DNA from 2 places in the Deinococcus seoulensis genome. Region 1 is predicted to be linked to the other one. Evidence: riboswitches for the same ligand, from Rfam matches in the RefSeq annotation. Region 1 holds a riboswitch; the other holds the start of a gene.
The links. Region 1 has a riboswitch for thiamine pyrophosphate ahead of IEY70_RS10820 (thiamine ABC transporter substrate-binding protein). Riboswitches for the same ligand answer to the same signal wherever they lie in the genome.

Region 2: it holds a riboswitch for thiamine pyrophosphate, as region 1 does, so the genes downstream of both, thiC (phosphomethylpyrimidine synthase ThiC) here and IEY70_RS10820 (thiamine ABC transporter substrate-binding protein) in region 1, are expected to answer to the same signal.

The regions. Positions count from the first base shown of each region.
Region 1 covers NZ_BMQM01000013.1:70,527-75,056, forward strand. The annotation lists gene IEY70_RS10800 (MDR family MFS transporter) at 1-476, opposite strand, end outside; gene IEY70_RS10805 (MarR family winged helix-turn-helix transcriptional regulator) at 473-976, opposite strand; gene IEY70_RS10810 (NUDIX domain-containing protein) at 1,062-1,529, opposite strand; gene IEY70_RS10815 (NUDIX domain-containing protein) at 1,526-1,972, opposite strand; TPP riboswitch at 2,056-2,157, shown strand; gene IEY70_RS10820 (thiamine ABC transporter substrate-binding protein) at 2,214-3,248, shown strand; gene IEY70_RS10825 (ABC transporter permease) at 3,681-4,530, shown strand, end outside.
Region 2 covers NZ_BMQM01000014.1:94,962-99,491, forward strand. The annotation lists gene IEY70_RS11405 (diguanylate cyclase domain-containing protein) at 74-2,737, shown strand; TPP riboswitch at 2,783-2,894, shown strand; gene thiC (phosphomethylpyrimidine synthase ThiC) at 3,191-4,530, shown strand, end outside.

The sequences.
Region 1 (4,530 bases):
GAACTGACGCCCCAGACGGCGCCGGTGTAGCCCTGGTAGCGGCCGCGTTCGATGGGCGTGAACAGGTCGGCGATGGCGGTGAAGCTCATGGCCATCAGGGTGCCGCCGCCGATGCCCTGCACGGCGCGCAGAATGATCAGGCCTTCCATGTTCTGCACGAAGCCCAGGCCGACGCTGCCCAGCGCGAACACGGCGATGCCGAGCAGGATCAGGGGGCGGCGGCCGTAGCGGTCGCTGATGGTGCCCACGATGGGAATGGTGATGGTGGTCGCCAGCGAGTACGCCGTGAACGCCCAGGCGTACAGGTGGAAGCCGCCCAGGTCGCTGATGACGCGCGGCATGGCGCTGCCGACGACGGTCAGGTTCAGGCTGGAGAGGAACAGGACGGTCAGGATGCCGACGAACGCCAGGATCTTCTCGCGTTCGTTCAGGCCGCTGTGCGTGGCCGGGGTGGCGGGGGTGGGGGGTGTGGTCATGCGCGTTCTCCGGTGGGGGCGGGTGAGGCGTTCAGCGCTTCGTCCAGGGCGTTCAGGGCGTTCAGTGCGGCCTGGACTTTTTCCGGGGGCAGGTGTCCGAAGTGGGCCTGCACGATGTCCTGGCCGGTGGCGCGGGTGCGGGCGCGGGTCGCCTCGCCCTGCGGGGTGAGTTGCAGGCGTTGCAGGCGCAGGTCGGCGGGGTCCGTGACGCGCTGCACGAGGCCCGCGCCGACCAGTTTGGTCACGATGCGGGTCACGGTGGGGGCGGGCAGGTTCTGGCGGGCAGCGACCGCGCCGGGCGTGTCATAGCCGTCCATGATGCTGGCCAGCACCAGCAGTTCCTTGGTGTTCAGGCCCAGGGCGCGTTCCAGCGGTTCGTCCAGCGCGTGCTTGAAGCGCCGTGAGAAGCGCAGGGTGGTGCGCACCAGCAGGTACAGGGCGTCGCCGGGGTCGCCCGGGCCGGTGCCGGGGTCGGGGTAGGGGGAGGTCGCAGCACTCATTTCATCTGGAAGTATTCCAGATGGAAGGACGCACAATCGCGCCCTTCGTCACAGAAGCGCGAGTGTCCATCCCGCCCGGACGCCCCTACCGGGCCGGACTCGCCACCCGCAGCGCCTGCACCTGCGCCATGCCGTCCACCTGCTCGGCCAGCCGCACACCGCCCAGCAGATGCAACGCCAGCGCACGCCCCAGCCAGGGCAGCGCGTCGTCCGGCAGGTCCCCGGGGTCGAACCACCCCACCTCCGAGGTCTTCTCCAGCGGGCGCGGCGTTCCCACCCAGGTGCGCGCCTCGAAGAACACGTCCAGCCCCTGTGAACCGTCCAGGTCGTAGCGGGCCACGCCCAGGCAGGCCAGCGCCGCCGGGTCCAGGCTCACGCCCACCTCCTCGGCCGCCTCACGCGCCGCCGCGCCCGCCAGGGTCTCTCCCGCCTCCACATGCCCGCCCGGCAGCCCCCACAGGCCGTCCGCGTACGACGCGCCGCTGCGCCGCCCCAGCAGCACCCGCCCCTGACCGTCCAGCAGCACCGCCCAGGCCACCAGATGAAACGTCACGCGATCCCCCGCGCCTGCCGCACGTCGGACAGCTGCTCGGTCACGAACACACCCCGGTTCAGGTGCGCGTCCAGCAGCGGCGCCAGCCACGGCAACGCGTCGTCCGGCAGGTCACCCGGCGCGAACCACGCGACCTCGGAGGTCTTGTGCAGCGGCTGCGGCACGCCCACCCAGTCCGGCGCACGGAACAGGAAGTCCGTGCCCTGCGCGCCGTCCACCTCGTACCTCCGCACGCCCAGCACCCGCAGGCCGGTCGGGTCCAGGGTCAGCCCCACCTCCTCCCAGACCTCACGCGCCGCCGCCTCGGGCAGACCCTCGCCCGGCTCCACCTGACCGCCCGGCAGGCCCCACAACCCGTGCCCGTACGCCGACCCGTCCCGGCGGCCCAGCAGCACCCGGCCCCGCTCATCCTGCACGACCACCCACACCAGCAGATTCCGCATGACCCAGCGTGGCACGCGCCGCGCCCCGCAACCGCAACAGGTGACGCAGGACACCCCCCACGCGGCCTGCGCTATCCTGCCGGATGCGTCACCGGGGGTGCCTGCCAGGAATGGCGGGCTGAGACTTGACCCCAAAGAACCTGATCCGGGTCATACCGGCGGAGGGAGCGTGACCGGCAGCCCACACCCCACGTGTGGCGACTGCCCACCGCTTCCCCTCGTGACGCGAGGGGACTTTCTTATGCAGACCAAACTGACCGTACTTGCCGCACTTGCCCTTGCCAGCGCCGCCAGCGCCCAGGCCACCCTGACCGTCATCACGCACGACTCCTTCGACGTGGACAGGAAGCTGATCGCCGCGTTCGAGACGCAGAACCGGGCGAAGGTGCGCTTCATCAAGGGCGGCGACGCCGGGGAACTCCTGAACCGCCTGATCCTCACCCGCCGCGCCCCGATTGCCGACGTGGTGTACGGCCTGGACAACAGCCTGCTGCCCCGCGCCCGACAGGCCGACCTCCTCCAGCCCTACAAAAGCCCCGCACTAAGCCGAGTGCCCGCCGCGTACCGCCTGAGCGAGGACGGCCTGCTGAACACCGTCGACTACGGCTTCGTCGCCCTGAACTACGACCGCGCATGGTTCGAGAAGAACAAGGTCGCCCTGCCAAAAAGCCTCGACGACCTGAAAACCCCCACCTACGCGCGACTGACCGTCGTGCAGAGCCCCGCCACCAGCAGCCCCGGCCTCGCGTTCCTGCTCGCCACCGTCAACCACTACGGCGAAGCAGGCGCCTGGAACTGGTGGCGCGCCGCCCGCGCCGGAGGCATGAAAGTCACACGCGGCTGGAGCGACGCCTACTACAAGGACTTCACCCGCAACGGCGGCCGCTACCCCATCGTCCTCAGTTACGCCAGCAGCCCCGCCGCCGAAGTCTTCTACGCCGACGGCTTCAACCCCACCAAACTCCCCACGCAGGCCCCCACCGCCAACCTCTTCCTGCCCGGCAGCACCTACACCCAACTTGAAGGCGTCGGCATCCTCAAAGGCAGCAAACAGACCACCCTGGCCCGCAAATTCGTGGACTTCATGCTGAGCGCACCCGTCCAGACCGACATCCCCACCCGCATGTGGATCTACCCCGCCGTGAAAGGCACACCCCTGAACCCCGTGTTCACCTTCGCGCAGGAACCCCAGCCCACCCCCATCAAGACCGAAGTCGCCGCCAACCCCCAACGCCTCGTGGACGCCTGGATCACACAGGTCCTCCGGGCACGATGAGGACGCGGGAGGCAGGAAAAATAACCCCCTCTGCTTCGCAGGACCCCTCAGTCAGCTTCGCTGACAGCTCCCCTCAAGGGGAGCCTGAAAACATGCTTCTGCCGAAGCTGAACAAGTAGAACCTGCCCACATGCACCCAGACACCCTGCCAACCAACCGAGACAGCAACCGAGCCCGTCGCCACTGGCCCTCATCACTCGGGGGCGGCCCCTCGCTCATCTTGATTCGCTGGCCTAGGCGCACTCGCTCATGGGCGCGCAGCGCGCGGGGCGCGCGCGGCGTGACCGGAGGATGGCGTCTGAGCAGGAACCATCACCGCCAATTGCTACCGGCCGAATCAGAGAAATACCTGCCCAGTGCCAACGCAGGCTCCCCCGTCCCCCCTGGGGATGGGGGCTGGGGGGTGGGGCAACCCGCCGCAGGCGCCCACCCATGACCCCTTCACGCCTGCAAGGCTGGCTCCTGGCCGTTCCCGGCCTGATCTTCGTGGCCGTGTTCCTCGTGCTGCCGCTGGCCCGGACGCTGTCGGAGGGCGGCGTGAACCTGTCGGTGTGGGCGGACCCGTACTTTCAGGGTCGGTTGTGGTGGACGCTGGCGCAGGCGGGCGTGACGACGCTGGCGGCGCTGCTGGTGGGGGTGCCGCTGGCGTTCCTGCTGTCGCGGTTCGAGGTGCGGGGGAAGGCGTTGTTCCTGCGGCTGTTGCTGCTGCCGTTCGTGACGCCGACGCTGGTGGCGGTGCTGGGAATCAGTGCGCTGCTGGGGCCGCAGGGGTGGGTGACGCAGCTGACGGGCGTGGACCTGAGTGACACGCCGGCGCTGCTGCTGCTGGGAAACCTGTTTTTTAACCTGCCGGTGATGGTGCGGCTGGGGTATGCGGGGTTCTCGCGGGTGCCGGTGAACGCGGTGGGCGCGGCGCGGTCGCTGGGTGCCTCGGCGTGGCGGGCGGCGCTGGGGGTGGCGTTGCCGCTGGCGTTGCCGGGCGTGCTGGCGGGGGCGGTGCTGGTGTTCCTGTACTCGGCGTTGAGTTTCGGCCTACCGCTGGCGCTGGGTGGCGAGCGGTACGGGACGCTGGAGGTGGAGATCTACACGCTGACGGCCCTGCAACTGCGCCTTTCGGAGGCGAGTGCGCTGATCGTGGGGCAACTGCTGTTGACGCTGGTGGCGACGGCCGCGTACGTGCGCTTATCGGCGGGCGGGGTGGGCGTGGCGGCGGGCGGACTGCCGGGAGCACGGGGTGGGGCGCGGGCGGCGCTGCTGGGCCTGGGGGCGCTGGTGGTCGTGG
Region 2 (4,530 bases), on a different contig from region 1:
CGCGCCCCGCCGCTCCGCTTACACTGGGTGCAATGTCGACGGCTGGAAGCTCACGCCAGGCGCGCCGCTGCCCATGATGTGGCACGACGTGCTGACGCTCCTGAGCGGCCTGGGCGTGGCGCTCGTCGCGGCCGTCCTGCTCAGCGCCGATCTGCGCGCGTGGCCGCCCCGCCCACCCCGCGCGCGCCAGTTGACGTACGCGCTGCTGGCCGGACTGACCGGCGTGACCCTGATGCTGTACCCGCTGCCGCTGTCGTCCGGGATCTTCGTGGACCTGCGGTACCTGCCGGCCGTGCTGCTCACGCTGCTGTTCGGGCCGGGCTGGGGCACGCTGGCACTGCTGCCCGTGCTGATCATGCGCGCCGTGTTGGGCGGCGCGGGGGTCGGGCCGGCCATCATGTCGGCGCTGGCGGCGCTGCTGATCGCGGGCGTCATTCACCGCCGCGTGGGCCTGCGCCTGTTCACGCAGCCGCGACTGTGGACGCTGCTGCCGCTGATCTTCGTGTTCAACGGCGTGGGCCTGCTGCTGCAACCGGGCGGCGCGCCGCTGTTCCAGCGGGTGTACGGCCCGCTGATGCTGGTGAACGTCCTGGCCCTGAGCGCCGTGCTGCTGGTCGTGCACCTGCGCGCCCGGCACCTCGAGTCCCTGCTGGACCTGCGCCGCGCCGCGTTCACGGACGCCCTGACCGGCCTGAACAACCGCCGTCAGTTCGACCTGGATCTCGCGGAACTGGACGCCGGGCAGCACCTCGTGGCGCTGGACGTGGACTTCTTCAAGCAGGTGAACGACCGCCTGGGGCACGCGGCGGGCGACCGGGTGCTGCGCGAGGTCGCGCAGGTCCTGCTGCGCAGCGTCCGCCCGCAGGACAGCGTGTACCGCGTGGGCGGCGAGGAGTTCGCGCTGATCCTGCGCGGCCTGACGCCCGAGCAGGGCCTGATGGTCACGCAACGCTGCCTGAGCGCCGCGCAGCAGATCGACGGGGGCGGGCAACCCGTGACCCTCTCGGCCGGGTGGACCCTCACGCAACCCGACGAGCCCGGCGAGACGACCCTGGCCCGCGCGGACGCGGCGCTGTACCGCGCCAAGGCCGCCGGCCGCAACCGCGTGGAGATCGACCCCGGCACCGACCAGACGCAGGCCGTGACGCTCGCCGCCCGCCGCACCCTGGCCCTGCTGGCCCGCGACCACGACCCGGACGCCGCCGACTGGCTGGCCCTGCTGCAGGCCGCCGTGCAGGACGTTCCGGGCGCGCAGAGCGGCACGCTGTACGTCCTGAACCGCGGGGATTTCCTGCTGTGCGCCCAGACCGGGTTCAGTGACGACCTGCTGGGACAGCGGCGCTCACCGGCCAGCCTGCTGCGCTGGTACGCCGGGCCGCCCGGCGACTGGCAGGCGGGCGCGCCGCGCGTCCTGCGCGGCGAGGCGGTCCGCGTGAACACCCACGCCGCCAGCGAGGTCGAGGCGCAGGTGACCGGACAGGAGTCCTTCCGGCACCTGTCCGTGGACGGCATTCACGAGACGCTGGGCGTCCCGGTCGCCGTGGACGGCCTGGTCATGGCCTTCTTGAACCTCGACCGGGTCGCGCCCGGCCCGCCGTTCGGACCGGACGCGCAGCGCACCGCCCGCACCTTCACCGAGCAGGTCGCCGCGCTGCTGCGCGCCCGCGCCCGGCGCGTCCTGGCGGCCCGGCAGCAGCGGGAACTGGAGGCGCTCGCCCGCCTGAGCGGCACGCTGCGCGGCGCCCTCAGCACCGAGCAGGTCATCGCGGCCGTGACCGGCACCAGCCGCGCCCTGCTCGGCGCGCGCGAGATCGTGTTCCTGCAGTACGACCCGCGCGGCGACCGGCTGGTGTCCCGGCACCTGCTGGGCGTCAGCGAGACCGAGGGCCGCGTGACCCTCCCGCGCGGGCAGGGGCTCGCGTGGGCCGCGCTGGAGGGCCGCGAGACGCTGCGCGTCGTGGACGTGCGCGGCACCAGCCGCATTCACCGCCCCGCGTTCCTGACGGGCGGCGCCATGATGGCCGCGCCGCTGCACCTGCGCGGGCAACCGCTGGGCGTGGTGTGCTTCACCCGCGACGAACCCTTCGGCGCCGAGGACGCCGACCTGATCGACATCCTGACCCCGCACGTCCTCTCCGCGCTGGAACGCGCCCGAGAACGCGCCGAACTTCAGGACGCGCAGACCGGGGCGCTGCTGACCCTGGGCCTGAGCCTCGAAACGCGCGGCCTGGAACGCCCCGGCCACACCCGGCGCGTCATGGCGCTCGCCACGCGACTGGCCCGCACCCTGAACCTGGACGAACCGGCCCGCCGCGCCCTGCTGCACGGCGCGGCCCTGCACGACATCGGCCTCACGGTCGGCCCGCACGCCACGCACCCGCAGGCGGGCGAGACCCTGGCCCGGCAGGTCGGGGGGCTGCACCCGGACACGCTGGCCGTCATCCGCCACCACCACGAACGCTGGGACGGTCAGGGCTTCCCGGACGGACTGAGCGCAGAGCAGATTCCGCTGCTGGCCCGCGCCTTCGCCCTGATCGACACCCTGGACACCCTGAGCGACCCGCCCGGCGCCCAGGCGCCCCCCAGCCCGGACGAACTGTACCGGCGCGTGCAGCGGCAGGCGGGCGCGCAACTGGACCCCGCCATGACGGCCCTGCTGCCGGACCTGCTGGACCTGCCGCTCAGCCTGCCGGGCGCGGCGCCGTCCGGTGACGCGGGCTCCGGCCTGTCCGGCTGAGCGGCGCGCCGGGCTTGCATTCCGCGCGGGCCGGTGTACACTCCGGGCAGTCACCAGGGGTGCCGCGCATCTGGCGCGCGGCTGAGAGAACAGCGTGTTCAACCCTAGGAACCTGATCTGGTTTGCACCAGCGGAGGGAGAGTGACGGTTGAAGCTCACTGCTGCGGCCCCCGCGCCGCCCCAGGATCATCGGCCCCCTCCACGCACGGGAGGGGGCCGTCTTTGTTGCGCTGAAACCGCCGAACGCCTGAACGAACCCAACCTGACCCACACGCACTGAACGCGGCACGCCGCCGCTCCCGAACGCCGGGCCTCTCCGTGGCCCCGCGCGGCCTGCCCTGCTGCCCAGTGCTGCCCGGTGGCGCCGCAGGCCCCCCTCACCCTCGCCCTGTTTCTCTGCCCTGTTTCTTCGCTCTGTTTCTGCTGCGCCGCCGCGCCAGCCGGGGAGTTCCCATGACCGTTTCAGATCCGTCCGTTTCCACCCGCCGCGCCGCTGCCCAGCTCACGTCCGATCAGGCGACCGACCTGCTGTCCGGCCCGCTGCTGCCCGATTCCGACCTGACCGAGCCGTTCCCGGCCAGCCAGAAGGTGTACCTGGGCGGCACCCTGCACCCGCAGGTGCGCGTCCCGGCGCGCCGCGTGACGCTCTCACCCACGCTGGAACGCCTGGGCGACCTGACCCGCTCTGTCCCGAACGCCGCGCTGCTGCTGCCCGACACCAGCGGCCCCTTCACGGACGCGGCGCAGACCGTCGACCTGCGCCGGGGCCTCGTGACCGCCCGGCCCTGGCTGGCGGACCACGCCGCGCTGGACGCCCTGCCGGGCCGCTGCCGCCCGGAACTGGACCGGGACGGCCCGCTGCCGTTCCCGCAGGTGCCCGCCCCGCGCCGCGCCCGCAGCGGGCAGGCGGTCACGCAACTTCAGGCGGCGCGGCGCGGCCAGATCACGCCCGAGATGGAATTCGTGGCGATCCGCGAGGCGCTGCGCCAGGAGGCCGCGTTCGACCTGACGCACCAGCATCCGGGGCAGGGGTTCGGGGCGGCCACGCCGCGCGAGATCACGCCGGAATTCGTGCGCGCCGAGGTCGCGCGCGGCCGCGCGGTCATTCCCGCGAACATCAACCACCCGGAACTGGAACCCACCGTCATCGGCCGGAACTTCCGGGTGAAGGTGAACGCGAACATCGGCACCAGCATCGTCACGAGTTCCATCCAGGAGGAGGTCGGGAAGGCCGTCTGGGCGACCCGCTGGGGCGCGGACACCATCATGGACCTCTCGACCGGGCGCTTCATTCACCAGACCCGCGAGTGGATCGTGCGCAACAGCGCCGTGCCGGTCGGGACCGTGCCGATCTACCAGGCGCTGGAGAAGGTGGGCGGCGTGGCCGAGGACCTCACCTGGGACGTGTACCGCGACACGCTGATCGAGCAGGCCGAACAGGGCGTGGACTACTTCACGGTGCACGCCGGGGTGCGGCTGGCCCACCTGCCGCTGACCGTGCGGCGCCGCACCGGCATCGTGTCGCGCGGCGGCAGCATCCTCGCCAAGTGGTGCCTCGCGCATCACCGCGAGAACTTCCTGCACACGCACTTCGCCGAGATCTGCGAGATCATGGCCGCGTACGACGTGACCTTCAGCCTCGGCGACGGACTGCGCCCCGGCAGCGTCGAGGACGCCAACGACGCCGCGCAGTTCGCGGAACTGGGCACGCTGGGCGAACTGACCCGCGTCGCCTGGGACCACGGGGTGCAGACCATGATCGAGGGCCCCGGCCACGTGCCCATGCAGCTGAT